DNA from 4 places in the Sporosarcina sp. FSL K6-6792 genome. Region 3 is predicted to be linked to each of the others. Evidence: riboswitches for the same ligand, from Rfam matches in the RefSeq annotation. Region 3 holds a riboswitch; each other region holds the start of a gene.
What was found. Region 3 has a riboswitch for S-adenosylmethionine ahead of cysC (adenylyl-sulfate kinase). Riboswitches for the same ligand answer to the same signal wherever they lie in the genome.

Region 1 (7,592 bases), 2.2 Mb from region 3:
ATTCTGTGTTCGATTTGATTGATGCAGGAAAAGTACGTTTCGCATCTTGTGCTTCAATTACATTATCTGAAGAGAAGATGGATCAAGTCTTTAATAACTTTGAAAAGTATCGAGACAAGCTTATCATGCGTCCGCAGGAAATTTCGAACCATCCGGAGATTATCCGTCGTCTCGGCTTAATATCCATCAATACAGCACTTGAACTCGATATCTACGGCAACGTCAATTCGACGCATGTTTCAGGGGCGAAGATGATGAACGGTATCGGCGGATCAGGTGATTTCGCCCGCAATGCTCGCCTTGCTATTTTCGTTACGAAGTCAACGGCAAAAGGCGGTAACATTTCAAGTATCGTCCCCTTCGTTTCACATGTGGACCATACAGAGCATGACGTAGACATTATCGTGACAGAGCAAGGCTATGCAGATTTACGCGGACTTGCCCCAAGGGAACGTGTGGAACTCATAATCGAACGTTGCGCACACCCGATGTACCGCGAGCAACTTCGCGCGTATTACGAAGAGGCGCTTAAAAGAGGCGGTCATACGCCACATGTCTTGGAAAAAGCATTTTCATGGCATGCAAATTTGGCGAAGAACGGAACAATGCGAGAGCTTGTTGAAGAGTTGGTATAATAAACAAATAGAAAAAGGGTTACCTGATTGAGGTAACCCTTTTTCTGTTTGTATGGTGGGGGTTATTTGATAACATGAAGCTTGCCAATCAATCATATAGCGTACGACCCGAGCATATAAGCTTGCTAACCAATCAAATATCGTGCGACCCGAGCATATAAGTTACTACCCGATCAAATAGCATGCGACCCGAGCATATAAGCTTGCCAACCAATCAAATATCGTGCGACCCGAGCATATAAGCTTGCTAACCAATCATATATCGTGCGATCCGAGCATATAAGCTTGTCAGCCAATCAAATATCGTGCGACCCGAGCATATAGGTTTGCCAACCAATCATATAACGTGCGACCCGAGCATATAAGCTTGCTAACCAATCATATATCGTGCGATCCGAGCATAAAAGCAAGCTACCCAATCATATATCGTGCGACCCGAGCATATAAGCAAGCTAACCAATCATATAGCGTACGACCCGAGCATAATAGCATGAGAGACCGAACCATATCCCCCCCGCGAACGGATCAATTCATCACACTGCTGTTATGCTTTTGCTGCAAGTGCTCTTTCAAATTCCTCTTTCACGCGATGAAGAAGTTCGGCATCCGTTAGCAGCCTATACCCCGTAGACGCAAGTGCTTTCGCTCCTGTAATCAATGCTTGGTTGCCAAGCTCCGATTTTGCAGCTTCCCTGAATTCAACCGTATGGGCAATCAAGTCATCTGGCCCGATTTTAATGTATGGATGTGCAGTCGGAACTACATAGCTAATGTTGCCCGCATCCGTCGAACCTTTGCCTTTCCGTTTTTCGGTATGGACGACTTCGCCAAGTGTTTCAAGTTCCACGTGTAACGTTTCATCCAATACGGAGTTCAGTACGAGGTCTTTCACTTCGTTTTGGAAACGTTCAATTTTAACGGTTGCACCCGTTGCAAGGGCGGCGCCTTCAGCAATATTCCGGACTTTGTCAGAAGTCTCGACTGTTTTCTGCCAAGATTCCGCACGGATGTAAAAACGTGCAGAAGCGTATTCTGGAATAATGTTTGGTGCATCGCCGCCGTGCGTAATGATGCCGTGGATACGGACATCAGAAGGCAGCTGCTGACGTAGGGCGTTAATGCCGTTGAACAGTTGGATGACAGCGTCCAACGCATTGATACCTTGTTCAGGAGAACCTGATGCGTGAGCTGGTTTTCCGTAAAAATGAAAATCGAGTGGGTCCACAGCGAGTGATTCACCTGTTGTAGCTGTCTTTCCAGATGGATGGATCATGAGCGCAACATCTACGTCCTTTAAATAACCGTGTCTAACGAAGCTGCCTTTTGCGCTGCCATTCGGACCGCCTTCTTCAGCTGGTGTGCCTAAAACGACAACGCGGCCGCCCGTTTCAGGAAGCGCTTCGGCAAGTGCAATCCCCGCTGCAACACTTGTTGTTCCAATAATATTATGTCCGCATGCATGTCCTAACCCAGGAAGTGCATCATATTCAGCAAGGTAAGCGATTGTCGGACCTTCTTTTCCACTGTCTTTCACAGCATAAAACGATGTTTCATGACCAGCAACCGCTGTTTTTACTTCAAACCCTGCATCTTCCAACAGCGCAACATGTTTAGCACTTGCATACACTTCTTCGTTTCCGATTTCCGGGTTTGCATGAATTTCCTGACTCGTTTGAATATATAAGTCATGGTTCTGTTCAATTGAATGGAATAATATGTTCGTCTTTTCATTTACAATGCTCATTATGAATGCCCCCAGTTCAATTATTTTTTTAGGTCTTCAAAGACGGTATCAATCTCTTCCTGCGTTAACTTAATAAGATATGATCCGCCTTTTGTATCTTCTTCGATAGCTTTTTCAATATCTTCTTCTTGATATAACTCAACGATGCGTTTGAATGTTTTATTGTTTTTTTCTTTCTCGCTTGCTACGATTAAATTCACATATGGGTAAATACTCTCATCGTCACCTGATTCTCTAAAGAGTGGATCCTCTCCTGGTGAAAATCCTGCTTGTCCAGCAATTCCGTTGTTAATTATCGCGGCAGTCACATCTGGCAATATACGAGCTGTTTGTTGAGCAACCATTGGAATGATTTCTAGGTTCAATGGATTTTCAGTGATTTTTGTCGGATCACCAAACAATCCGAAGTCATCTGAAAGTGAAATTAAATCAGCACTTTCTAGTAGGCGTAGCGCACGTGCTTGGTTTGAAGGGTCATCTGGAATCGCAATTTTGTCGCCTTCTTTGATTTCAGAAATATCCTTGATTTTTTCAGAGTAAACGCCAAGTGGTGCAAACATCGTCGAGCCAATTGGAACAAGTTCATTTTTACTTTCTTTTACATATTGGGATAGGAACGAGAAATGTTGGAATGCATTTAAGTCGATATCGCCTTGTGCAAGTGCATTATTTGGCAATGTGTAATCTGCGAATTCGACAAGTTCGATTTCAATGCCTTCTTTTGCCGCTTTTTCTTTCAGCAATGGCCATTGGACACCATCTGCACCGTTGACACCAATTTTCACTTTGACTGTATCACTATTTCCGCTTTCTTTACCGCCGCAAGCAGCGAGTACAACAGCAGTTAATACTGCTAAACTTACTAACCATAATTTCCTCATTTAATTCGTCTCCTTTTAGTTGAATGATTGTATTTTTTGACCTAGAACAGTGTCTAGCTCGGCTTATGCCTGTCGCGTCTAAGCGGGCATCGTGCACTTTTCCCAGATTACCGACGCATGATTTTTTTAGAAAGTGTATTGCCAAGCCATTGTGCCAATTGCACCATGATGATTAAAATGACGACCGTAACGAGCATGACGCTGCCGTCGAACCGTTGGTAACCGTAAGTCATCGCGACATGTCCAAGACCTCCGCCGCCAACTGTTCCGGCAACTGCCGAGAAATCGATAAGACTGACGGAAACGAAGGTAAGTCCTAAAATAAGTGGACCCAATGCTTCTGGTATCAAAACCGTGAAGATAATCCGAAGAGGGCTTGCACCCATTGCCTGTGCTGCTTCAATAACGCCAGGATCAATGCTGACCAAGTTATTTTCAACAACTCGGGCAATGACGAATGTTGCAACAATTGTCATCGGAAAAATGGCTGCTGCGGTTCCGATGGTTGTCCCGACAACTAATCTTGTCAGTTGTGAAATGGCTACTAAGAAGATGATGAACGGAACAGGCCGAACGATGTTAATGACTATATTTAATATTTGAGAAACAAGTTTGTTTTCCAAGATATTATTTTGCCTAGTGACAAATAATAGCAGGCCAATTGCAATTCCAAAAATGGAACCAAAAACGAGAGTGGCAATTACCATGATCAGTGTTTCGCCGGTTGCTTCTACAATCCGGGGCCAAAATGTAAGCCAATCAACGTTCATCTTTTAGGACCTCCTCTATGTCTACAATTAATTCAAGTTCTTTTAATACACGGCTTACAGCATCCGTTTCTCCTTCAAATGAAACAAGTAGATTGCCAAAAAATCGTTCCTGTAATTCTCGAACTGAACCGTAAACGATGTTGAAATCAACATCATGTTTACGTGTAACTTTTGAAAGAACAGGATCACTTGCAATATCTCCTTTGAAAATAACTCGATATAATTTGGTGCCACCTTTTGATTGCCACTCATTAATCAGTTTTTCTGAAGGTAGATCCTGCTGTACGGATTGGATGAATCGTTGTGTTGTCGAATGTTGAGGATCAGTAAATGTTTCAAAAACATCACCCGTTTCGATTACTTCTCCATTTTCCATGACCGCTACTTTGTCGCAAATTGTTTGAATGACATGCATTTCATGTGTGATAAGGAGGATTGTAATACCCAAATCCTTATTCACCTTTTTCAACAACCGCAGTATATCGGCGGTCGTATCAGGATCTAGTGCAGATGTGGCTTCATCACAGATTAGGATATCTGGTGAAGTGGCGAGTGCTCTGGCTATACCTACGCGTTGTTTTTGCCCTCCTGATAGTTGGTCCGGATAATCTTTAGCTTTATCGGCCAGGCCAACGAAGTCCAATAATTCCTCGACGCGTTCCGCAATTGCTTTTTTTGGCATTCCGCCAAGTTTCAAAGGATACGCGATGTTTCCTGCAACTGTCCGTGAGTTCAGCAAGTTGAAGTTCTGAAAAATCATGCCGATGTTGCGACGTTGCGTCCGTAAATCTTTTGAGGATAATGTACTGACGTCGATGTCTCGTATGAAAACAGAGCCTGAAGTCGGGCGTTCAAGCATATTTACTAACCGTAGCAATGTGCTTTTTCCGGCGCCGCTAAAACCGATGATGCCGAAAATTTCACCTTTTTCAACGAAAAGAGAAACATCTTTTACCGCATGTACCTCACGCTTCCCAAGGGCGAACGTCTTGGATGCATTTTTAAATTCAATCATGTATTGACCCCCTAAGTACTTCGTTAATTCTGTGCGGACAATGGATGCAACTAGCAAAATGACTTGTGACCCCGAGCATCTGGCCGCTGAAGCTAGACAGTTGTAAGAACGAAAAAAATCCCTCTTTTTCTTAAAATAGATAAGAAAAAGAGGGATTCTAATAAAAGAAGCCATCTCGTTCTCATCTTCCAAACGCATACGCGTCTGTAGGAGTTGGCACAGTGTTCATTGGTCATGAACCTGTTGCCGAGATGTCATAGGGCCTGTCCCTCGATCTCTCTGGATAAGAAAGTGATGTAGTGCTATTCGATTGTTGCAAGAATTGAATCTAACTCTAGTGTGCAAATTAGGGAAAGTCAATGAATTTACTAAAGTAAAATAATTCAGACTACTAATAACCAAAAACAATTTAAGGATTCTGATACACTTAAAGTGATAGAGAAAGCGGTGTTAGAATGACAATTTTCATATTTATTAGCATTATACTTTTTGCGTCCATTTTACAGACAAGTACAGGATTTGGTTTTTCGATCATGGCGACACCTTTTCTACTCATGATTTTTAATCCGATGGAGGCCATTCAGATAAACCTAGTTTTGTCGCTTGTTATTTCAAGCGCACTTATTGCTAAAATACGTAAAGATGTGGATACAGATCTATTAAAAAAGTTGATAATCGGGAGCTTATCTGGACTGCCAATTGGTATCATTTTGTTCATTTCGGCGGATATCAACAAATTGAAAACGGGCATAGGCATTGTTCTTCTTTTGCTAACACTGCTACTTGTCCTGAACCTTCGAATTAAGAGAACTAAACGTGGGGACTTTGTTGTTGGCGGATTATCTGGTACATTGACGACAGGAATTGGCATGCCAGGTCCGCCGCTTTTGCTCTACTTTGCAGGAACGGCTATGCAAAAAGAAACATTACGTGCAACGACACTCGCGTTTTATTTATTCATCTATTCCGTTAGTCTACTCATTCAAGTGCTTTTTGTTGGTACAACTAAAGGTATTTGGACCTCAATCGGAATGGCACTACCGCTAGTATTTGCTGGATTGTATCTAGGACAACTACTATTCCGTCATATCAGTCAAAAGACCTTTCGGATCTTCACATATGGTATTTTACTATTTACAGGCGTTTATTTATTAATAAAATGAGAAAGTAATTTATAGAATGGAGATGTTTCTTATGAAAATCGCATTGTTTGGGGCAACGGGGCGTGTGGGTGGGGAAGTCCTAAAATTAGCATTGGTAGAAGGGCATGAAGTGACGGCACTCGTTCGTTCACCTGAGAAATTGGCGCCACATGATAGGTTGACGATTATCCAAGGTGATGTCCGTGATGTTGTAGAAGTTTCGTATGCCATTGCTGGAATGGATGTTGTATTCAGTTCGCTAGGCACAGACCAGACAACAACGTTGACTGAGGCAGTTCCTCATATGATAAGAGCGATGGAGGATACAGGAATTAATCGGCTAGTCACAATTGGGACAGCAGGCATCTTGCAAAGTAAGATTGATCCCGAAAAACTGCGTTATGAAGCTGGAGATACAAATCGCAGGCTAACTTTTGCGGCGGAGGAGCACCATAAAGTGTATGACATGCTGCGTCAATCGGGGCTTGAATGGACAATTGTCTGCCCTACTTATTTACCGGATGGTGTTGCAGTGGGGGACTACAGAACTGAGCGCGACTTGTTGCCAGAGGACGGTAAACAAATATCCGTGGGTGACACAGCTGCTTTTGCTTTCGATGAACTACTGCAAGGTGACAATATCGGTTTTCGTGTAGGAATTTCATATTAATAAACAGAGTAGTACTGTCGTTGACAGTGCTACTTTTGTACAGAAAATAGTTGAAAGAAATTTCAGCATCGGCAGGGACATTAACACCCCTAGCTGGAGACTTGCAGGATCAAATTGAATTTTCTAAAGTTTGATTAAACAAATGAAAGGTTGCCCCATCAGTTTTTCATAACTGACGGGGCAACCTTTTTTTATGGACAAAGAATGGCGACCAATCATAAAGCCATCCAAATCGGTATTTTGTTTCACGTGTAACACTTATAGTCCGACTTAAACTTCCACTTCGCTAGTTAGCGCATGCGTATTCCCCTCGGTATCATTGAAAAACGCCATCCATGTTTCTGTGGAGTCCATTTTTGCGACGACATGTGGTTTGTCGATAAATGAAACTCCTTTTTCTTTCATCTGACTATAGCTTTGTGTGAGGTCATCTACTTGGAAATAAAGGACGGAACTTGCGTTTGTGAATTGTTCCTTTTCGGGAAGACTAAGCATTAAGCGGATACCGTCGCAGTCGAAGAAAGCCATTGTGTCTGTGTTGAATAAAAGCGGCAGTTCGAGTAAATCTTTATAAAATAAAATAGCTCGATTAATATCTTTTGCAGGAATCCCAATTTGGCCGATACTTTTTAAACTTGTCACAAAAATAATCCCCCTATTCAGTAATCTTTTTATTTAGTATAGCATCCCAGTTTTTATCCAACGAAGCGGAGGCAAAAGAAGATGGATATTCTT
Region 2 (7,592 bases), 1.1 Mb from region 3:
TCCATGCTTTTCCACTGCCTCAATCCCATAGTGAGAACAAGTGGGATAGAAACGGCATGAAGGTGGTGTAAGTGGTGAAATCACTTTTTGATATAGTTTAATAAAGCCAATTAAAATCTTTTTCATTTAAAAAACTCCTTATTAATGCCTCGATGTTTATTGTAGATGCTTCGGTGGTAAATTAACAGAGAGATGAATTATATTTAACAATAAGGGGAGAGATTTATATGTCGAAAGAACTTATTAATGAATTGAATGTCCAAGTTTCTACATGGTCGGTTATGTATGCGAAGCTCCATAACTATCACTGGTATGTTAAAGGTCATCATTTCTTCACGTTACATGTAAAGTTTGAAGAACTTTATAATGAAGCGACGTTACATATGGATGAAATCGCAGAACGTATTTTGACACTTGGCGGAGATCCTGTAGCAACGCTGAAAGAACATCTTGAACAATCTGTTGTGAAAGAAGCAACGGGAGATGAAAAAGAAGACAGCATGGTGAAAACTGTCGTAAATGATTTCGGTGAAATTATGAAATCGTTGAAAAAAGGCATGCAGCTGGCTGCGAAAGATGGCGACGATATGACGGAAGATTTGTTGAACGCGACATATCAAAGTATCGAAAAACATCAATGGATGCTGAATGCATTCCTGGGTGAAGATAACAAGTAATCATTTTTCATTAAAAATACTAGAAAAATGCCGATAATAAGCTTGTGGAAGGAGTGGTGGCAAATGGATATGAGCTCCATCATGGCAAGTCAATTGAGAAGTTTGCAATCGACTGTTCAGTTGAGTGTGTTAAATAATGCACTTGCAATGAATACTGCAGCGGCAACAGATATGTTGAAAAGTTTATCTAATCAGTCTGTTGCAGCCCATCCTCATAAGGGAGCTTCGGTTGACGTACAAGCGTAAATTGCGGTAAAGCATGTATCTCCAGTAAAAGGGGATGCATGCTTTTTTCATACTAAGCCATGCTAAAAAGAAAAAAGGATGGTGTAGCATGGAGAAATACAAAATGTACGTTTCTGTCGTAAATCAGCAAGTATACCATTACCCAGATGATTCACCGTGGGAATATGAGGTTAATGTAGAAAGTCAGTATGTTCCTGTTTTTCATCGGTTATTTAGTCAGATAGATGAACTCGAATTCCGAAACTTCCTTAGGTCACATTTACCATTTTTGCCCTATCATTATGGTCGGAACAATTTCAACGTCGATCAACGTACGATGAAGATCTATGCGCTCATTCATGAATTTACAGATGATAAGTCGAAGCGATTTATCGAAAAGCTTCCGTATTTTCGTTGAAAGGATTGCTGTCCTTCGCTACACTGGTTGAAAGGACGTGAGTGCAATGCTTATTTTCAATGATGTGAATGGTGGTCGTGTTGAGCTGACTTTCGGAGAAAACCAATTTGGAATGCCAGCTCGGCATGTCCTTGTTATCCTCAAACATAATGGTAAATGGTTACTGACTCGGCATTTAGTTCGAGGCGTTGAGTTTCCAGGTGGTAAAGCAGAGCATGGAGAAACGATCGAGGAGGCAGTTATACGCGAAACGATTGAAGAAACAGGTGTGAAAGTTACGGATCTTGTGCAATTTGCACAGTATGTCGTTCGAAGTAATAGTACATTTTGCAAAGCTGTATTCACAGGGAAAGTTGCGGAAATCGATGAGCATCCAGCCCTTTACGAAACAGAAGGAGCTATGTGGATGACTAATGAAGAGCTTGACCAGTGTGAAGAATTGAGTTTCCTTATGAAAAACACAGGCATGGAAACATTAAGAAGGTGGGTGGAAGAGCATGAGTCATGATGGTACGATTATTCATAGAAGGCCCTATCCGTCTCCAAATCCACATGTTTCGCTTGAAGAAATTACATATTTTTCAGATGGATTAAAAGTGAAGGGACTCATGGCAGAACCAATTACAGAAGGGAACTACGAAGGCATCATCTATTTGCGAGGGGGCATGCAGCATATCGGTATGGTTCGTCCTGCCCGAATTGCACAGTTTGCTTCGCAAGGATTTGTTGTCTTCGCTCCTTATTATCGGGGGAACCGTGGAGGCGAGGGACGGGATGAGTTTGCTGGGGCCGATCGTCAGGATGCGGTGAATGCCGTTGATGTGCTGAAGCAAAATCCGAAGACAAACGTGGAAAAAATTCACTTGTTTGCATTTTCACGGGGCGGTATAATGGCTCTTTGGACAGCAATTTTACGTGAAGATATTACGTCGGTAGTTACATGGTCTGGCGTATCCGATATCGTATTTACATATAAAGAACGGAAAGATATGCGGCGGATGATGAAAAGAGTTATCGGCGGGACACCGAATAACATGCCAGATGAATACAGAAACCGTACGGCGCTGTTCCGCGTGGATGAAATTGATGCTCCCGTACTCATCATTCATGGCATGATCGACGAGAACGTGTCATTTCAACAAGCAGTTTTGCTGGAAAATGCACTGCGTGAACATAAAAAAGTATATGAGACATGGTATTTCCCTGAGTATACACACTTCATACCGCCCGTCATGAATGCACAACTTGTACGCGATTTATGTAGTTGGATGAGAAGACAAGAAAAATGAGTGGTTTTTTGAATAAAATGAAGTTGCAATTAGAAGTACGGGTTTGCAATTAGACGAAATAAGTTGCAGTTACAAATCCAATGTACAAAAAAACAGTGTAGCACATACAATGTGCTACACTGTTTAATTTGATAATTATGCAATCGGTCCGCCTTTAAGTGTAATCTCTTCAGAAACCATACCGAATTTTTTAAAGTTTTCATGGAACATGTTTGCCAATTCATTTGCTTTTACATCGTATGCTTCGCCGTCTGCCCATGCATTGCGCGGGTTCAACACTTCTGTTGGAACACCTTCAATGAATGTTGGCATTTCGAGGCCGAATACGCCGTTAGTTTCTGTTTCAATGTTGTTCAATTCTCCAGCAAGAGCTGCCTGTACCATAGTGCGTGTGTATTTAAGATCCATACGTTTACCAACGCCGTAGACGCCGCCAGTCCAGCCTGTGTTAACAAGGAATACTTGTGCATCATGTTCATCAATTTTCTTCCCAAGCATTTCAGCGTATACTGTCGCTGGAAGTGGAAGGAAAGGTGAACCGAAGCACGTTGAGAACGTTGCTTCAGGTGATGTGATACCACGCTCAGTTCCGGCAAGCTTCGAAGTGAACCCGCTAAGGAAGTGATACATTGCTTGTTCTTTTGTTAACTTCGAGATTGGAGGTAGTACGCCAAACGCATCTGCCGTTAAGAATACAATCGTTTTCGGATGACCAGCAACAGAAGGGTCAACGATGTTATCAATTGCTTGGATAGGATAAGCTGCACGCGTGTTTTCAGTTAATGAACCATTATCGTAGTCAGGAATGCGTGTTTCCGGATCGACGACAACGTTTTCTAGTACGGAACCAAAACGAATTGCACCAAAAATTTCAGGTTCTTTTTCTTGTGATAAATTAATACATTTTGCATAGCAACCGCCTTCGATATTGAAGACACCAGTGTCAGACCAGCCATGCTCGTCATCGCCGATTAATTTACGGTTTGCATCTGCCGAAAGTGTTGTTTTACCTGTTCCAGAAAGACCGAAGAATAGGGCAACATCGCCGTCTTCACCAACGTTTGCTGAACAGTGCATTGGCATAATGCCGTTTTCAGGAAGTAAGTAGTTCATGATTGAGAAGATTGATTTTTTCATTTCGCCAGCGTATTCAGTTCCACCGATAAGAACAATACGTTTTTCCATTGATACGATAATGAATGTCTCTGAATTTGTACCATCGACCACAGGATCCGCTTTAAATGAAGGAGCCGAAACAATTGTGAATTGTGATTCATGTTGTACTAGTTCTTCTTCAGTTGGGCGGATGAACAAGTTGTGAACAAACAGGTTATGCCATGCAAATTCATTCACAACTTGAATGGATAGTCGTGAAGCTGGATCTGCGCCTGCAAAACCTTTGAAGACGAACAGTTCGTCTTTTGTTCTCAAATGAGTGATTACTTTATTATATAATGAATCGAAAATTTCAGAAGAGATTGGACGATTGACGTTGCCCCAATCGATTTTGTCTTTGGAGGACGCTTCCTCGACAATGTATTTGTCCTTAGGTGAACGACCTGTATATTTGCCTGTCTGAGCTGTAACCGCTCCGTCTGATGTCAATTGAGCTTCACCACGTGAAATCGCTTTTTCAACAAGTTGTGGAACTGAAAGTTGAACTTTTACATTTTTCCCAGAAAGAAGTTTGTTGAGGTCATCACTAATTTTCGCAGATATCATAAGTATGTACCGTCCTTTGCATATAGTCCCAATCAATTGGGTGTCATCACATTATTGAATTAGTATAACACATTAAGAATAATAATCTATACTAATTCAAACCTCAAGGATTTATACGCAAAATGGGTAAAAAGATTTGACATGCAACAAGATTTTTCGTAGCATATATAGTTGAACGGATACTCTTATCCCGAGCTGGTGGAGGGGTCAGGCCCTATGAAACCCGGCAACCTGCACAGACGTTTTGTCTGCGCGAAGGTGCCAAACCTGTAGCAAGGCACAGTCCTTGTATGATAAGAGTGAAAGGTGCTTATGAAATCATGCCTTTCCTCATGTATTATTACGTGAGCGAAGGGCTTTTTATATGATATCGCCCTTAATCCTCGTGTATAGAGCTCGCAATGGCTTGTAGTCTTTTCATTTAGAAAAGACTCTACATGGGACATATGAGTACCGTATCAATCTCGTAGGATATAAGGAGGAAATAACATGACAAATCGCCGACTATTTACTTCAGAATCGGTAACTGAAGGACACCCGGACAAAATGTGTGACCAAATTTCGGATGCTATTCTAGATGCTATATTGGCAGAAGATCCAAATGCACGTGTTGCATGTGAAACGACAATTACAACAGGACTTGTCCTTGTTGCAGGAGAAATTACGACGACAACATATGTCGATATCCCGAAAGTTGTGCGTGAAACTGTTAAAGAAATTGGTTATGTACGCGCGAAATACGGATTTGATTGGGAAACATCTGCAGTTTTGACTGCGATCGATGAACAATCAGCCGACATCGCTGCAGGCGTTGACCAGGCACTTGAAGCGCGTGAAGGTTCGATGACAGATGATGAACTTGAAGCAATTGGAGCTGGTGACCAAGGTTTGATGTTCGGTTACGCTTGTAATGAAACACCGGAACTGATGCCGTTACCAATTAGCCTAGCTCATAAATTATCATTCCGACTTGCACAAGTACGCAAAGATGAAACTCTTACGTATCTGCGTCCAGATGGAAAAACACAAGTGACTGTTGAATATGATGAAAACAATAAACCAGTACGCATCGATACAATTGTTATTTCAGCGCAACATCACCCTGAAATAACACTTGAGCAAATTCAGCGTGATATTAAAGAATTCGTCATAAACCCGGTTGTACCAACTGATTTAATCGATGAAGACACGAAGTACTTCATCAACCCAACTGGCCGCTTCGTAATAGGGGGACCTCAAGGAGATGCAGGTCTTACTGGCCGTAAAATCATCGTTGACACGTACGGTGGTTATGCGCGTCATGGCGGCGGTGCGTTTTCTGGGAAAGATGCGACGAAAGTGGACCGCTCGGCTTCATATGCGGCACGTTATGTTGCGAAGAACATTGTCGCTGCAGGACTTGCAGATCGATGTGAAGTGCAACTTGCTTATGCAATCGGTGTTGCACAACCTGTATCGATTTCTATCGATACATTTGGAACAGGCACAGTCGAGGAAAGTAAACTTGTTGAGCTTACGCGTGGACTGTTTGACCTTCGCCCAGCAGGCATCATCAAAATGCTTGATCTGCGCCGCCCAATTTATAAACAAACAGCTGCATACGGTCACTTCGGCCGTACAGACATTGATCTACCGTGGGAACAAACGGATAAAGCTGATGCATTGAAAGAATTAGCAGGGAAATAATGTAGTGTAAACACCGAAAGACAGGATCGCCCTGTTTTTCGGTGTTTTTTCTGTTTAGGATGTTTGATTTAGCAGGCGTCATAGATTGTAGCGAATCTGTCGTACACTCTCATCACACGAGCTATAAACAAATGATACAATTGTTATAAAGTGAAACCTGATCGGAGAGGAGAGTGTGGGGCTATGAGTTTAATAGGTTTGTTACTACTGGTTGGGGTTGTTGCGTTATTTGTGCTAATTGGTTTAGTAATCTTTTTATTTATAAAAAAATAAGAGCTGCCTTCAAAGGCAGCTCTTTTATTATTGTTGTAAACTCTTGTAATACTGCCCTTTTTCCGCATACTCCTGAACAATCCGTTCCATGTCCGCACGATCGTCGTCATTCAGCTCACGCACGACTTTTGCTGGCGACCCGAGTGCTAGCGTATTCGGGGGAATCTTCTTACCAGGCGGCACGAGACTGCCTGCGCCAATGAATGCCCCTTCGCCAATTTCAGCACCGTCCAAAACAATGGAACCCATACCGATAAGCGCTCCTTTTTTTACCGTACAACTATGTAACGTTACTTGGTGCCCAATTGTCACCTCATCTTCAAGAATAAGCGGAAACTTTGGGCTTTGATGAAGGCAGCACAAGTCTTGAATATTTACTTTACGTCCAATAATTGTTGGAGATACGTCACCCCGGATTACGGTATTAAACCAAATTGTCGATTCAGGACCAATTGTCACATCACCTGAAATCGTCGTGAAGTCGCCAATGAAAACGGACGGATCAATTACAGGCGTTTTTCCTTTATAAGGATAAATCATGATGCTCTCCTCTTTTCTTTAGGTAGTGTATAATTATCGTAACAAAGATTAGGTTTTTATTGTAGATAAATAGGGAAATATATAGATAAAAGAACTAGATAGATGAGGGGAAGATGACCATGTGGAAATGGGAAGCGGAAGGGCCACCAAAAGCTGTCGTGGCCATCGTCCATAATGTGTACGAACATCATAGTAGAAATGCATGGCTTATTCAGAAACTCCGAAACAGCGGTTTTCATGTCGTGACAGGAGATTTACCTGGACACGGAGCGGAAGGTGTCGGAAAAATTCACGATGACCAATTTGATGCCTACGCTAAATTTGTGGAAAAATTAATAGCGGTCGGTCTCGATGATAATTTACCTTTGTTCATTATTGGACATGGAATAGGTGCCACCTTCGTAATGCGTCTTTTACAGCGAAAGAAAATTGAATGCGCAGGGGCTGTTTTTAGTTCCCCATGGCTAGCATTGCGTCATCAGCCACCTAAATTTTCGAACGTATTGACAAAATTCTCGTCATCTATGAAATTGAATCATGAAATTGACATTGAGATGTTAACACGCAATAGTGATTTATATGAAGAGGCTAAGCAAGATGACTTTTATAACGATGAATTCACCGTAGCCTGGTATAAAGAGTTACAATCATTCATAAAATTGGTTGCACAGAGTGAAAGAAGTATTCATGATATACCGGTGCTTATGCATATTGCGGAAGAGGATAAAATAACAGACATAGCGCTTGCTAAGAAATGGTTTA
Region 3 (7,592 bases):
ATCGGGATACATGATTTTTCCAACTTCGATTTCAAATGGAATATCTTCATTTGCATGCGCTGCAGTTAATAAAAGTATAGGTACAATGGCAATTTTAGTAGCTCCGCGTTCCACGCATTTCGTAATCCCTTCATCCACGCTTGGTGCCGCCAGTTCTAAAAAACAAATCTCTTGAATCGGAACATCGATCATTGCTTGACTGCTCTTAATAAACTGAACGGCTTCTTCGACACCTGCTTTAATTCGGCTACCGTGGCCCACATATAAAACTGCCTGCATGCTAATCCCTCCTCGTATCAAGACTAAGTTAACCTTTCTTTATTATTAAGCAGGGATTTTCACCACTGCTGAATGAAGTTAAACTGCTAGTATGCAGATACTTCTTTAATACTATTTTGGTTCAACTCTGTTTGTTCAAACCATTGAATCTTCTCTCGCAATTTCACAACTTCGCCGACAATGATCATACTTGGATTTTTAATTTCGGAATCTCTCGCAATCTCTACAATGGTCGACAGTGTACCTGTAATCGTATACTGCGCTTCTGTCGTCCCCCAATGAACAAGTGCAACTGGCGTGTTTTCAGGTCGGCCATGCTTAGTCAGTTGCTCACAAATATAAGGTAAGTTTCCGACACCCATATAAATCGCTAATGTATCAATACCAACTGCAAGACTTTCCCAATGAATGGAATCGCTTTTTCCAGCACGCATATGGCCAGTTACAATCGCAAAACTAGAACTTAAATCACGATGTGTGACTGGGATTCCCGCATAAGCAGGAGCCGCAATTCCAGCAGTAATTCCTGGAACCACCTCAAAAGGGATTCCGTTGTCTGCAAGAACTTCTGCCTCTTCAGCACCTCTGCCAAAAACGAATGGATCTCCACCTTTTAAGCGTGTGACGATTTTTCCCTGCTTCGCATATTTCACTAAAAAGTGGTTAATCGTCTCCTGAATCATTGCATGGTAATTTGGGAGTTTTCCACAATAAATTAAGTCCGCTCCCGGTTTTGCATAGGAGAGCAACTCTTTATTAATTAAACGATCATACAAGATGACATCCGCTTGTTGAATACATTTCATCCCTTTAACGGTGATTAAATCAACATCTCCAGGTCCAGCTCCAACTATAAATACTTTTCCCATTCTCATCTCTCCTCTCACCGCTCAGTTCTACAATAAAATCATCGTTATGAATGAATCTCTTCTTTTTGCATTCCTGCAATTAATACTTCGATCACTTCCGGTCGGCTAAATGTCGATGGCAGTTGTTCTCCCTTACGAAGCATTTCTCTCACTTTTGTTCCCGACAAGATCACATGGTGACTGGCATCATGCGGACATGTTTTTGGTGTTGCCATGTTGCCACACTTATTGCAGTAAAAGCTATGTTCGAAAAATAATAACGTAATCCCAAGTTCTCCAAGCGTAAAGTTGCTAAAGATTTTCTGAGCATCATACGTACCGTAATAATTACCAACACCCGCATGATCACGACCGACGATAAAGTGTGTACAACCAAAATTCTTTCGAACCATCGCATGAAAAACGGCTTCTCTTGGTCCGGCATAGCGCATTGCCGCTGTAAACACACCTAAAAATACATGCTCTTTCGCATAATATTTTTCTAGCAAGACTTCATAGCTTTCCAGGCGCACATCTGCTGGAATATCATCCGATTTCGTTTCACCAACAAGTGGATTCAAAAATAATCCATCTACAATTTCCAATGCAGACTTTTGAATATATTCATGTGCCCTATGAACTGGGTTTCTCGTTTGGAAACCGACGACTGTTTGCCAGCCAAGTTCTTGGAATTTCCCTCTTGTTTCAATCGGGTCATATAAGTACTCCGAAAACTCATTCAGCGGCCTTCGCTGAATTAGTGTGATGGTTCCACCCAGATAGACATTAGGGCGCTCAAACAACTTCTTGACGCCTGGGTGCTCACGGTCTGTCGTTTGATAGACTAGTTTAGCTTCTTTTTCCTTATCTGGTGTAAAAATATCCGATACTTCGAGAACACCATAGACAACTCCATCTCTCACCAATTTCACAAATTCCCCAACAGCGATACCTTGTGCGTTCACCTCTGTCGTTGGCAATGTAATCGGAATTGTCCAAGGTACTCCAGTAGATAATCTCATTGTTGTAATAACAGAATTGTAGTCTACTTCTGTAAGAAATCCACTTAAAGGGCTATAAGCACCCGTACCAATCAAATCCAAGTCACTACTAGCAATTTCGTCTAATTCAACTGTTTCAGTTATTCCTTCGTATTGAAAACCAGGATTCCAGCGATTAATTAATGTACCACCATGCGGTTGACTCAAACTCATTTAAATTCCCCCATTTTCATTAGCATTATGCAAGCCACACTCTGTCTTCGCCTGATTTGCCCAGCGCCCTGACCTCGACCCCGTCGTTGTATCCCCTTTGAATGTGCAGTGTGAACAACCGATACTGGGATAGCCTTGGTCATGGAGTGGATTATAAGGCAAATTATGTTTTTTTACATAATCCCAAATATCAATCCACGTCCAATGAATCAGCGGGCAAATTTTAACCGATTGAAAGGTTTCATCTTTGTTCACAAAGTTTGTCTGACTTCTTGATGGTGATTGTTCGCGCCTAAGTCCGGATAACCAAGCGGTCGTACCGCTCATTGCTTCACGGAGTGGAATTACTTTCCTCATATGACAACAACGATCCGGCTGTCTTTCCCATAGTCGATCGCCATACTTGTCAGCTTGTTCCTCAACCGTTAAGCCGGGAGTCTTCATTTCAATTACAAGCTTTGGATAACGTTTCTTTACTTCATCGATTAAGGTATGCGTTTCTTGAAAATGAAATCCGGTTTCGAGAAAGACCACTTTAGCAGTTGGTTTTATTTGCGAGATTAAATCTATCATTACGATACCTTCAACCCCAAAACTACACGCATATACAAGTTCATCGTCGTATTCTCCGTAAGCCCATCGCAAGACGTTTAACGCACCTTTTGACTCGTCATCGATTGGAAAAACTTCACTAGTCTCAGCCCAAGATTTGTACGTCAACTTCGCCATACTAATCCCCCCTCTAAACTCAATAACTCTATTACATTATCTTTTTTTAAAAAAGGCGACTTTAATCTACTATTGATTAAAGTCGCCTCTAATTTTTTAGTCAGCGAATTGTTCGTATGTTCACGATTGTCCATTAGCTTCTGGATTTCCAGTCGGCATGTGATTAGCGTTTATATTAACTTTATTAATCCTATGTGTCAAGTAGGTTTAAATACATTCTATTCCTAAAACCCCAATATGTTACGCATTGAGTAATTTTTTTAGATATAGTTATTTTCTTTTAAATAAGAAACGATGACTTTGACAGACTCTACAATATTTAATTGATTGGTATCAATGATTATTTCCGGGTTAACAGGTTCTTCATAAGGAGCATCAATTCCTGTAAAGCCTTTAATTTCACCCAATCTTGCTTTCTTATAAAGCCCCTTCGGATCCCGTTCTTCACAAGTTTCTAAACTGGCCTTGACGTATATTTCGATAAACTCATCGGATTTGACAATTTCTCGCACCTGATCTCGATCTTCCTGATAAGGCGATATGAATGCTGTCAATGTGAATAAGCCAGCGTCGACCATAAGTTTTGAAACTTCACCGATTCTGCGAATATTTTCCGTCCGATCATTTGGACTAAACCCCAGATTCTTATTTAAACCGTGCCGGACATTATCTCCATCCAGTCGATAAGTGTGAATGCCTTTCGCGTGTAACTCTGTTTCTAGCGCTACTGAAACTGTTGATTTCCCTGACCCTGATAGCCCTGTGAACCAAAGAATAGCACTCTTATGGCCCTTTAGTTCTTGACGATTTTCTTTTGTTACCTCTGATTCATGCCAAACGATATTTGTAGACTCTGTCATTGTTTGCCCCCCTAAATCATTTGTTTCAGTTTAATTTTTATATACAAAAAAGACACCTTTTTCCGATTCAAATAATCGATTAGAAAGTTGCCTTTAGTTGTCTAATTAGCATGTATGAAATTGTTAAAATGATAAATGACTTACAACCTTTACAGTAAAGAAATAAAAAAACCACTTCTAAATAGAGCAAGAAGAGGTTAATAGAATCGAACACATATTACTCCTCTTATCTGCTAAACTTTCGTTTACTGGAATTGGCACAGTACTAAACAGTCTGTTGCCGAGGTTTCATCGGGCCAGTCCCTCAACCTCTCTAGATAAGATATAAACTATTAAGTTGAGACCAATACTACATTATCAAAAATTCAAAGTCAATGACTTATCAGAATTTATTTTCAATCATATCAGTTTAGTTGGAATTAAAGGCGATCTTCTTGCACATATAAAAGGCACTTTAAACTACTTTTCAGTGCGCTAGGAAATATGTTTGTTAACTCTCACTTAACCTTTCGTTGTTCTCATTGGTTTTCTCTATTTCCTTTTCATAATTATTTTTCCAATTAACAAGAAAGATTCCTGCAAATATTAGTAAGCCACCAAAAAGGATAGACCAGGTTAGTCTTTCATGGAGTAAAAACCATCCTGTGAGTACACCGAAGAATGGCGCTAAAAAAAGGAATGCACTAGTTCGTTCTTGATTACCTCTTTGGAGAAGATAAAACCAAATAGAAAACTGAATAATTGAAGCTGCAATGGTAAGCCATAACAAAATCAGGATAGATTGAGTAGTCATTTTAAAGAAAGTCTCTTCCAGTAGTAAGCTTCCCAGAAAGAGAATTAATCCACCAAAAAGCATTTGATAGGCTGTCATTACATACGTATCAAATTTGAAACCATGTATTTTTATCAATAGCGTAGCAATCGCCCATGAAACAGCCGACAAAAGCCCTAATATGGTACCGACTTTAAAGTCAAGATGTGAACCTAACGTGAGAAAAACCCCGATAAAACCTAACAGTACACCTATCCATTGCTGAATATGGTAACGCGATTTTAAAAAAAGCGTCCCAAAAACGACAACGAGTAAAGGATTCATAAACGTTAGGATAGACGTCTCTCCAGAAGTGATTGTACGCAGTGCCATAAATATACAGCCCATTACAAAAGCTGTTTGGAAAAGTCCAATTAGAACAAGCCACAACCAGTCGATTGCTTTTACTGGATGTGGCTTGTTTAAGATTTTAACGATAGTTGCCATAATAATCCCTGCAAGCGTAAAACGCAGAGCGACTAATAGGAGTGGAGATGAATAGGCTAACCCTAACTTCCCTATTGTAAAAGAAGAACCCATTAGTCCAGTCGTCAAAATCACTAACAAGCAAAAACTGATTCGATTCATCCGGTCCCCACCCCCACCCCATTATTACTATAAAACGTTTAAAAGAAAATGCTGATCAATTGATTTCACTTTAAGTTTTCAAAGAATACACGGATAACGTCGGCTCCGCCTAAGAAGGTCCCCAACGTTCCTCCCAAGTTAGTCAAAACGATTACCAACAAGACCCGTGTCACCTTATTTGCCCAAAAACCTTTAATCGTAAAAACATCTGCAGAAAGCGTTTCAAAATCACCAACACTTGGGCGGCGAAAAAATGCTTGAACAATTCCTGAAACCCAACCGGCCGCTATCAGTGGATGCAAGGTAGTAATAGGGGCTGATACAAAGGCCGCTAAAATGGCCAGCGGGTGTCCAAGAGCCACCGCAGCACCAATAGCTGACAGGCTACCTGTCCATAAGACCCAGCTTAACGCTTGATCGAAACCGGCAGATGGATTTGCGATAAAGGTGTAGGCGATAATTGATAATAGAAGAATCGGAATTGCCCATCCGATAATTTTTGGGATTTTTGATTTTGGTGGTGTTTGCGCTAATGCGACTAAATCATGGTCATTATAGATTTCTTTTGTAATCCCTGGAACATGTGCTGCACCAATGACTGCAACGACCTTTTTACCTGGTGCATCTTTGATTTTCTGTGCTAAATACTGGTCTCTCTCATCGATTAAGGGCGTCTTTAACCTTGGAAATGATTCCGTAAAGTCAGTTAGAACGGCATTTAGCGTGTCCTTTGATTTCATTTTCTCCAATTCTTCTTCAGAAATCGTCTCTTTGCTGAAGATACTATAAAAAACCGACATCAGAAGCTGACTTTTCCCCTTAAGTCCAATATTCCCCCAAATTCGGGAAAAAGTAATTTGGATATTACGGTCAGCAAGCACCAAATTTGCACCGACTTCTTTTGCTGATTCAATCCCCTGAATCATTTCCTGTCCAGGTTTAATATCAAATTGCTTTGCCAAACGATTTTGAAAGGAGGATATTGCCAGATTCATTAAGAGCAATGTAGCTTTCTTCTCTTTAATCACCTTGAAAATATCCGTTTCTTTCCACTTATTACTATCCATTATAGATTGAAACCTTTGTTCATCCAATTCAATGCATACTGAATCGGGTCTTTCCTTGTCGATTACCTCTTTTACTTGTTCTGCACTTTGCTTGGAAACATGGGCAGTTCCAATAAGTATTAGTTCTCTACCGTCTAATTCTATTCTCGTAATGTTAGTCTCTTGCATTGACAAACTTCCTTTATGAACTTATTTCTTCTGAGCAACCTTAAGCCAAGGTTTACTAAAAAGACGGTCTAGTTATTATAATGAATCAGTTTGAATGAAATTTCAATTATCTTTCATTATTAATATAATGAAAGTCACCCTCATGGATAATGACTATTAAATATGATACGTAAAGTCCTCGGGCAATACCCTTTTTAAAAATTTCTGTGTTCGTTCTTCCTTTGGATTTACAAAGATTTCATGGGGTGCTCCTTCCTCTACTACGACTCCCCCATCCATAAATATTACTTTGTTAGCTACATCCTTCGCAAAACCCATTTCATGTGTGACAACTAACATAGTTGTTCCTTCTTTCGCGATATTCTTCATAACTGTCAAAACTTCCCCGACTAATTCTGGATCCAATGCAGAAGTTGGTTCGTCAAATAAAATAATGTCTGGATTCAAAGCAACTGCTCTTGCAATGCCTACCCTTTGCTGCTGCCCTCCCGATAATTCACTGGGATATGCATTGTATTTATCCGACAGCCCCACTTTATCCAACGCTTTTTTCCCTATCTCAACCGCTTCTGCTGTCGGGATTTTTCTTCCGATAATAAGTCCTTCTGTAACGTTTTCTAAAGCTGTTTTATTATTGAACAAATTATTGTTTTGAAATACAAAAGCGATTTTCTGTCTAATCTGATGGATTTGTTTTTTGGATGCTGTTTTTAAATTCACGTCTATATCCCCAAAAATAGCACGGCCTTGATCCGCTTTTTCTAAAAAATTGATACATCTCAGTAATGTTGTCTTACCGGATCCACTTGGCCCCAGTATAACAACAACATCGCCTTTATCTATTGTTACGTCAACACCTTTTAAGATTTCAGTTTTACCGAATGACTTATGGATATCTCTAATTTCTAACATGCTTCGGATCCCTCCTTTTCATACTTAAACGACTGACGGTTTATATTTACTCAAACGTTTTTCATATAGTTTAAATGCGAATTCGACTGCACTGCATAACAGTAAATAGACAAGAA
Region 4 (7,592 bases), 1.7 Mb from region 3:
TAATGTTTTCTTTAATGGTAGTTAATTAGGTATGGAAATTTTTTCATTTGTTTTGATCAAGGCTTGATCAAAATCGGCAATCAAGTCATTGACATGCTCGAGTCCAACAGAAAAACGTAGCAGCCCATCGGTAATACCACGTTTCTCCCGTTGTTCTTTAGGCATGGCGGCATGGGACATCGTTGCAGGATAGGAGAGAATTGATTCAACTCCGCCTAGACTTACTGCGAAAACGGGTATCCGAACGTTTTCAACAAAGGCCTTTGCTGCATCTCTGTTTGGCAAACGGAAAGATAAGACAGCGCCTGGACTTGTCGATTGTTTCGCGTGGATTGCGTGTCTTGGATGACTTGCCAACCCTGGATAAAACACTTCCTCTACTAACGGGTGGTCGTTCAAGTACGAGGCTATTTTACGTGCCGATTCAGATGACTGTGTTAAACGGGCACCTAATGTTTTGATTCCTTGAATTAATGCGTAAGAATCTTGTGCGCCTAGAATAGAGCCGAAAGAGTTTTGAATGAATGCCAATCGATTGCCAAGTTCTTCACCCTTTGTAACCGCTAGCCCAGCAATGATATCGCTATGCCCCGATAAAAACTTGGTAGCACTATGAACAACGATATCAACTCCAAGATCTAGTGGACGCTGGTAAAGTGGCGACATGAATGTGTTGTCGAGAAACGTCAGACAGTCATTCAATTTTGCAAGGTCAACTATCGCTTCAATATCTGTAATGCCCAAACGCGGGTTGGATGGTGTTTCAATATAGATCACTTTTGTATTTGGACGGATTGCACGTGCGGTTTCATCTACATTCGCTAGATCTACAAAAGTATGGTCGATACCGAATTTCGGTAATACCTCGGTTACGAATCGGTATGTGCCACCGTAGACATCTTCGGTAACCACGATATGGTCACCCGAAGAAAGGAGCATAAATGTAGCCGAGATGGCAGCCATTCCGGAAGCGAAGGCCAATCCGCGCGAACCGCCTTCTAGTGAGGCAATCGTTTTTTCCAACGCATCCCTCGTTGGATTGCCCGAACGGCTATAATCATACGGCCCGAATGCATCGAAGCTTTCCTGATGGAACGTTGAAGATAAGTAGATAGGAACGTTGACAGCACCTGTTTTTTGTTCGTAATCTCCGCGGGTCGAAGCATGGATAATAGTCGTTTCCAACCGTTCTTTATTCAAACTCATCGTTGTAGCACCCCGCTATTCAAAGTTGCAAACACTTGCTTCAAATCTGCGATCAAATCGTCAGCTTCCTCGACTCCGACAGAGAAACGTAAAAGTCGGTCGCAGACGCCACGTCGTATTCGTTCTTCACGAGGAATATCGGCATGTGTTTGCGTTGCTGGATAAGTAATGAAACTTTCCACTCCGCCTAGACTTTCCGCAAATGTAATGAGCTGCAGATTTTCAAGGAATGGCCCGACCAATTCACTATCGTTCAGCCGAAATGATAGCATTCCGCCTTTCCCTGGATAGAGAACGTCCGTAACAAGTGGTTCATCTTTCAAATAATTGACGATTATTTTCGCGTTTTCATCATGCTGTTTCATTCTTAAATGCAGTGTTTTCAGCCCTCTGATGATTAGCCAAGAATCGGAAGGGGAGAGGACTGCACCGATAGCATTATGGTTGGCGGCAAGTTGTTCGCAAATTTTTTCACCTTTTGCAACGACAAGTCCCGCGAGGACATCGTTATGTCCACCGATATATTTCGTTGCGCTGTGCATGACAATGTCAGCGCCGAGTTCAATCGGTCTCTGAAAATAAGGCGTTAAAAATGTATTGTCGACAATCAACAGTAAATCATGCTTTTGAGCCAGTTCTGCATACTGCCGAATATCAAATTCTTGCATGAGTGGATTGGTCGGTGTTTCTATGAAGAGCGCTTTTGTCTTCGAAGTGATCAACTTTTCGGTCTCGTTCACATCGGCGAAACTCGTATACGTTGTACCGATTGAATAAACGTCGGAATACTGTTCGAGCAAGCGATATGTGCCACCATAAATATCTTCTGGAACAATCAATTCATCTCCAGGACGGAACAGCGTTAAGATAAGCTGAATCGCCGCCATACCAGAACTGCATGCATACCCTGCATCACCGCTCTCTAAGTTTGCAATTCCATCTTCCAATATGGAGCGGGTTGGATTTTTTGTCCGTGTGTAGTCGTAGCCAGTCGATTGACCGAGCCCCTTATGTTTGTACGCAGTTGATAAATAAATCGGAGGGTTGACAGCGCCCGTCTTCGGATCACTGTTGTTGCCTAATTGGACTAGGATTGTATTCAAACTTTGTTTTGTCATTGTAGTCACCCTTTTCTTTTAGATTACAAAAGGGGACCCTCTATAAGAAGAGGGTCCCCGAAATATCGTAGACTATCTTCTTATCTTCTAGGGAAATGAACACCTAAAGGAATTAGCACCGTACCTGAACAGGCTGGTTGCTGAGACGTCATAGGGCCAATCCCTCGGTCTCTCTTGATAAGAATCAAATTATGGAATTATGTGAAAAGAACAATTTCAATAACTTTATCATGACATAGAAAATAAAACAAGAGCGAATTATTAAAATCTGTCTTTCAGCAGCTGCATCCGTTGATTGAATAGACTTGGATATGATAAAAAGCCAAGCAATACACTTGTCACTGCAGCGGTCGTCAATAATAGGAATATGATGAGCAATTGGAACTGAACCGCTTGGATGGGGTCCGCACCTGCGATGATTTGACCACTCATCATACCTGGAAGTTGAACCAAGCCCATTGTCTTCTGACTTTCGATTGTCGGGATCATGCTTGCCTTGATTGCGTTGATGAGTTGTCTATGAATGGCCTGTTTTGGCGTTCCACCGAGAGAAAGGATGAGTTCGGTTTCATCACGATGCGTTTCAATCTCAGCTGTGAACCGGTTAAGGAATAGGATTGATAGCACCATTGAGTTGCCAATCACCATGCCGCTAATTGAAATGATGTATTGTGCGGTTGGCGGTACGATTTGAAAGCCTAGTAGAATACTCTGGGTTAGTACTTCTACAAAAAGTAATGTGACCGCTATTTTCCAAGTGATTCCTTTGATTGCTTTTCCTTTCTTACGGGTGTTTTGTGTTGCCGCTGCAATCATTAATGTAACCATTAACAAAATGTACAATATGTTTTCAGAATCGAAGACAAATTTAAGAATATAGCCGACCATAAGCAATTGGATAATGGACCGAATTGTCGCAATGATTGTGTCTTTTTCCAAATCTAAACGTAGAGTCTTTGATAGTAGTAAGGGGATGATTACAAATATAAGTGTAATGGATAACGTAAGATAACTCATTCTACGCCTCCTTGCACAAACTGCTTCACAAATTCATTTGTTGGTGATTTCAATAAGTCACTTTCGCCAGTTTCAATGACTTGACCATTCATTAGAACCCAAGTGTAATCTCCAATTGATAAGGCTTGTTCTAAATTATGTGTTATCCAGATGATGGTTGTGCCATACACCCGGTTAATTTTGACGATTAATTCTTCGATTTCATGTAAAGATGTTCGGTCTAAGGCGGATGTGATTTCATCCAGTAATAGGATTTCAGAGCGGTTGATTAGTGTGCGAGCAATGGATACTTTTTGACGCTGTCCACCGGATAATTCATTGGTTTTACGATGTAAAAATTGCACATCTAATCCGACGTCTTCTAGAATTTTAATGGCATCCTGTTCAGGCAATTTTTTACCTTGAAGTTCCATAGGGAGAGCTAAGTTATGATAGACGGTGCCTTTAATCATTGGTGCGCTTTGAAGTGCGATCCCGACATGGCGGCGTAGTTCAACGGGTTCATATGTAGAAATGAGTTTATCGTGAATGAAAATATCTCCTGAAGTAGATGAAATCAGCCCGTTACATAATTTAAGCAATGTTGTTTTTCCTGCTCCAGAAGGGCCGACGAGCGTTGTGATTTTCCCTTCCGGAAAGGAGCCCGTAATATTTTTTAAAATATGTACTTCACCAATGGAATAATTGACGTCATGAAAATGTAGGGCGGGTTTATAAAAATTGGACATTACATTCTCTCCTACCAGTTTCTTATTTATAATAATTCTAATCTGGGTAGTTTTGTCATGCAAGGAAAATCTATTGCAATTCCAAAAAATGTTTGTTATTATATCGTTAATCGATATAGCGATAAGCGATATAGTGAGAAGGTGAAAGAATGATAAAACAGCCAGAAAGTTTTTTACCATTGTCGCAGGCAACATATTATATTTTACTGTCCTTAAGGGAAATACGTCATGGATATGCCATTATGCAGGACGTAGAAAAAATAAGTCGGGGGGAAGTTACAATGGGTCCCGGTACATTATATGGAGCACTAGGAAAATTAGAAAAGCAGAAAATCATTCAAAAAGTAGACATAGATGATGCAGAACGCCGCAAGTATAATCAGCTGACACCCTTAGGTAAAGAAGTGCTTCAGCTTGAGTTTAAGAGGCTTGAATCACTTGTGAAAAACGCCAGGAGCATCATAAAAGAAATGGAGGGCGAAGAAGATGACTGTTAAAAGGTTCAAGATTTTTCTTGCTTCGAGTGTTGATAAAGAAGAGCAGTGGCTGACGGATATGTCACGCCAAGGATTTCATTTTAAAAAGTATGGATTATTTACCTATACCTTCGATGAAAATCCTAATGTATCATATGTCTATCAAATTGATTTCCGGGATGCGAATGAAGAGTATATGCAACTATGTAAAGATGCCGGTTGGCAATATGTAGACAGCGCTCTAAAGCAATTTCATTATTTTCGTACAGAAGCAAATGAGTCAGGGGTAAAAAAGATTTATTCCGATGGTGAGTCAGTAAAAGAAACGTTTCAGCGGATGATGAAATTTTATCTGGTATTCTTTATAATCTTGTTAACATCGCAAATTGGATTGTTTTTGACGTGGAAAGGTCAGTTGTCTCAAATAATTCTGACGGTTATCATTATGCTTGTTATTCTTTTATACTTTTACATTTTTATTTCCTTGAAGAGAAAAATTGATTTTTATTGACTAATAAATGACGCTTATTCTAGCAAGTACTATTTGAAATTCATTCATCAATCGTCATTACAACCTTGATTGTAACCGCTGCTTTAGCAATATTCTTTCTATATATATAATTGGATTATCGAATGAAGATAAACCCCCTAGGTAAATAAAGCGAGATGATTTAATGAAGAAGTGGAGGGCAAACAATTTAAGTTTGCCCTTCTATTTTATCTCCAAGGGGAGGTGATTGAATAACCAATCATGAAATTGCTTGATCTTAGTAAAGAAAACGCCACAAGTAAAACGTCGCATAGGATTCCCAGTTCACCCATGGTTCAGCCAACTTCAAAATTTCTTCTTTCGTCGGTTTTTCTTCTGCTCCTGTTACTTGTTTGATGGCGTTATGAAGTCCGACGTCAGCAATTGGAAATGCGTTTGGGAAACGCAAACAGCGCATTAAGACATAGTTTGCAGTCCAGGGCCCAATTCCGCGGATTTTGATAAGCATGTTTTCCGCTTCCTTAAAGTTCCCAGTTCCCAATACCTGAGCTTTGGATAGGTTTCCATCTGCGATAAGCTGTGCAACCCCAATTAGGTACTCACATTTTTTTACGGTCATTTTTAAAGACGATAAATCCTCGACTGTAAGCTTCGCAATGTACTCTGGTTCAGGGAATATCCAATATGACTGTCCTTCCCATTCAATCGAATTTCCGAACGTCTCCACAAAGCGCCTTTTCAACGTATACGCGTATGTCAGATTGATTTGCTGTCCAAGAATTCCCCAACATAACGCTTCAAACAAGTCAGGGATGCCGATGTTTCGCAATCCGTAAAACTCACTTACTGCTTGTTGAAGCAATGGATCTCTTTTTGCCATCTCATAATAAGGTTTCAAATCAGTATCGAGATCGAACCAATCACGTACATAATGGACGACCATATTTCGAACGCTTTCGCTAGACGGTGTATATTTTTCTATAAACCGAACCAGAAGGTTACCCTCTGTGTTTTCGCTGACTTCGACTAATAGAATCTCATTCCCAACCGGAATTGCCTTGATCACTTTACCATCACGGATTTCAAACATACACTCATTGTTTGACCTGGACATATAGCTGATATTTTCTTTGAAATCGAACTCTTTCGGAACGGTTATGATCAAATGATCTTGTTGATTAACTAGCATTTTAAAAACCTCCTCTGCATCTTATCTATATGTTTAGTTGTACCATAATCCCAGATGGAAAAGTTTCGCTATCTTGCTGTTATGTCCTGAAAAGCATTTATCTTTATTCAGCAGAAGACTCTCACCTCCATAGGTGGGAGGTGAATGCTGTTTTGTTTACCTGTTCAGCGGTTTCCAAATGCCCGCTGAACAAAGATAAAGCCTCCGGCGGATGTCGCAGATTTTGAAAGGAGTCAATCGAGCAAGCTCGATTCAAAATCTGGACGCAATTACGCCGAGGCGTAATTGTTTTTGGAAATAGAGGAGGTATACTTAAGGTAAGAGAAAGAGGTGATTCCGTGAGCGATCATCAACAAGTCAGGCAGTTGACTGACGAACAGTGGCAAGCAATTAGACATAACGACTCAAGGTTTGATGAAATCTTCATTTATGCCGTGAAATCAACGGGTATCTTTTGCCGACCATCTTGTAAATCAAGAGATCCAAAAAAAGAGAATGTCCGTATTTTCAATGATGCAGCGGAAGCGCTAGCGGATGGATTCCGACCTTGCAAACGCTGTAAGCCGGGTGGGCTGCGTTTACCTGATGAAGAATGGACTATCCAAATTGGAGAATATATAAACGAGCATTTTCAGGAGCCATTGACGTTAGAAATCCTGGCAGACATGTGCCATGGAAGTCCTTATCACCTACAGCGAACATTTAAAAGAATCACGGGGCTAACGCCTGTTGAATATATCCAAAAGATCAGAATAACGAAAGCGATGTCTGAACTTACTACAACCGATAAATCCATTGCTGAAATTGGGGTAAGCGTGGGGCTTCGTAATCCGTCCTATTTCATCACGCTATTCAAAATGAAAACTGGACAAACACCAAAACAATATCGAAAACTAGTGAAGGAGGTAGAGGTTAGTGGAAAAGAACAGTAAAAACAACGTGTATTGGACATTGCTTAATCACTCACAATGGAATATGTATATAGCTGCGACGACAGAGGGGCTTTGCTATATAGGTACCCCGAATGCACCATTCGGGGAACTGGAAGCGTGGGTGAACAAACGACTTCCAAGTTATGTTCTGATGGAAGAAGCGGACATCTTACAGCCACACGCAGTTGAGTTAATGGGTTATTTGAAAGAGCGACGTAGGGATTTTGCTTTGCCAATCGATCTTCACGGTACTCCTTTTCAACAAATTGTATGGAAGGCCTTGCAAGAAATTCCGTACGGACGGACTGTTTCATATTCGGAAATTGCCGAACGGATTGAAAAGCCAAATGCGGTACGAGCTGTTGGAACCGCTATTGGTGCCAATCCGGTCTTAATTATTGTTCCTTGTCATCGTGTCATTGCGAAAAGTGGTAAG

Region 1: another riboswitch for S-adenosylmethionine. It lies ahead of MKZ26_RS14350 (methionine ABC transporter ATP-binding protein); the one in region 3 lies ahead of cysC (adenylyl-sulfate kinase).
Region 2: another riboswitch for S-adenosylmethionine. It lies ahead of metK (methionine adenosyltransferase); the one in region 3 lies ahead of cysC (adenylyl-sulfate kinase).
Region 4: another riboswitch for S-adenosylmethionine. It lies ahead of MKZ26_RS11915 (methionine biosynthesis PLP-dependent protein); the one in region 3 lies ahead of cysC (adenylyl-sulfate kinase).

The regions. Positions count from the first base shown of each region.
Region 1 is NZ_JBBOSA010000001.1:2,927,776-2,935,367, reverse strand. It holds gene MKZ26_RS14370 (acetyl-CoA hydrolase/transferase family protein) at 1-635, shown strand, start outside; gene MKZ26_RS14365 (M20 family metallopeptidase) at 1,180-2,379, opposite strand; gene MKZ26_RS14360 (MetQ/NlpA family ABC transporter substrate-binding protein) at 2,400-3,260, opposite strand; gene MKZ26_RS14355 (methionine ABC transporter permease) at 3,368-4,030, opposite strand; gene MKZ26_RS14350 (methionine ABC transporter ATP-binding protein) at 4,020-5,045, opposite strand; SAM riboswitch class I at 5,224-5,335, opposite strand; gene MKZ26_RS14345 (sulfite exporter TauE/SafE family protein) at 5,501-6,208, shown strand; gene MKZ26_RS14340 (NAD(P)-dependent oxidoreductase) at 6,240-6,857, shown strand; gene MKZ26_RS14335 (VOC family protein) at 7,128-7,499, opposite strand; gene MKZ26_RS14330 (GNAT family N-acetyltransferase) at 7,581-7,592, shown strand, end outside.
Region 2 is NZ_JBBOSA010000001.1:1,859,007-1,866,598, reverse strand. It holds gene yidD (membrane protein insertion efficiency factor YidD) at 1-126, opposite strand, end outside; gene MKZ26_RS08920 (Dps family protein) at 228-677, shown strand; gene MKZ26_RS08915 (putative motility protein) at 741-923, shown strand; gene MKZ26_RS08910 (transposase) at 1,012-1,320, shown strand; gene MKZ26_RS08905 (NUDIX domain-containing protein) at 1,367-1,828, shown strand; gene MKZ26_RS08900 (alpha/beta hydrolase family protein) at 1,818-2,609, shown strand; gene pckA (phosphoenolpyruvate carboxykinase (ATP)) at 2,745-4,331, opposite strand; SAM riboswitch class I at 4,514-4,631, shown strand; gene metK (methionine adenosyltransferase) at 4,821-6,017, shown strand; gene MKZ26_RS08885 (gamma carbonic anhydrase) at 6,318-6,830, opposite strand; gene MKZ26_RS08880 (alpha/beta hydrolase) at 6,950-7,592, shown strand, end outside.
Region 3 is NZ_JBBOSA010000001.1:756,838-764,429, forward strand. It holds gene MKZ26_RS03795 (sirohydrochlorin chelatase) at 1-279, opposite strand, end outside; gene cobA (uroporphyrinogen-III C-methyltransferase) at 366-1,148, opposite strand; gene sat (sulfate adenylyltransferase) at 1,193-2,341, opposite strand; gene MKZ26_RS03810 (phosphoadenylyl-sulfate reductase) at 2,342-3,070, opposite strand; gene cysC (adenylyl-sulfate kinase) at 3,331-3,930, opposite strand; SAM riboswitch class I at 4,154-4,254, opposite strand; gene MKZ26_RS03820 (DMT family transporter) at 4,421-5,329, opposite strand; gene MKZ26_RS03825 (TraB/GumN family protein) at 5,395-6,564, opposite strand; gene MKZ26_RS03830 (amino acid ABC transporter ATP-binding protein) at 6,721-7,476, opposite strand; gene MKZ26_RS03835 (amino acid ABC transporter permease) at 7,501-7,592, opposite strand, start outside.
Region 4 is NZ_JBBOSA010000001.1:2,442,731-2,450,322, reverse strand. It holds gene metC (cystathionine beta-lyase) at 22-1,206, opposite strand; gene MKZ26_RS11915 (methionine biosynthesis PLP-dependent protein) at 1,203-2,324, opposite strand; SAM riboswitch class I at 2,402-2,508, opposite strand; gene MKZ26_RS11910 (ABC transporter permease) at 2,586-3,341, opposite strand; gene MKZ26_RS11905 (ABC transporter ATP-binding protein) at 3,338-4,069, opposite strand; gene MKZ26_RS11900 (PadR family transcriptional regulator) at 4,219-4,566, shown strand; gene MKZ26_RS11895 (DUF2812 domain-containing protein) at 4,556-5,056, shown strand; gene MKZ26_RS11890 (DNA-3-methyladenine glycosylase family protein) at 5,313-6,224, opposite strand; gene MKZ26_RS11885 (bifunctional transcriptional activator/DNA repair enzyme AdaA) at 6,563-7,156, shown strand; gene MKZ26_RS11880 (methylated-DNA--[protein]-cysteine S-methyltransferase) at 7,140-7,592, shown strand, end outside.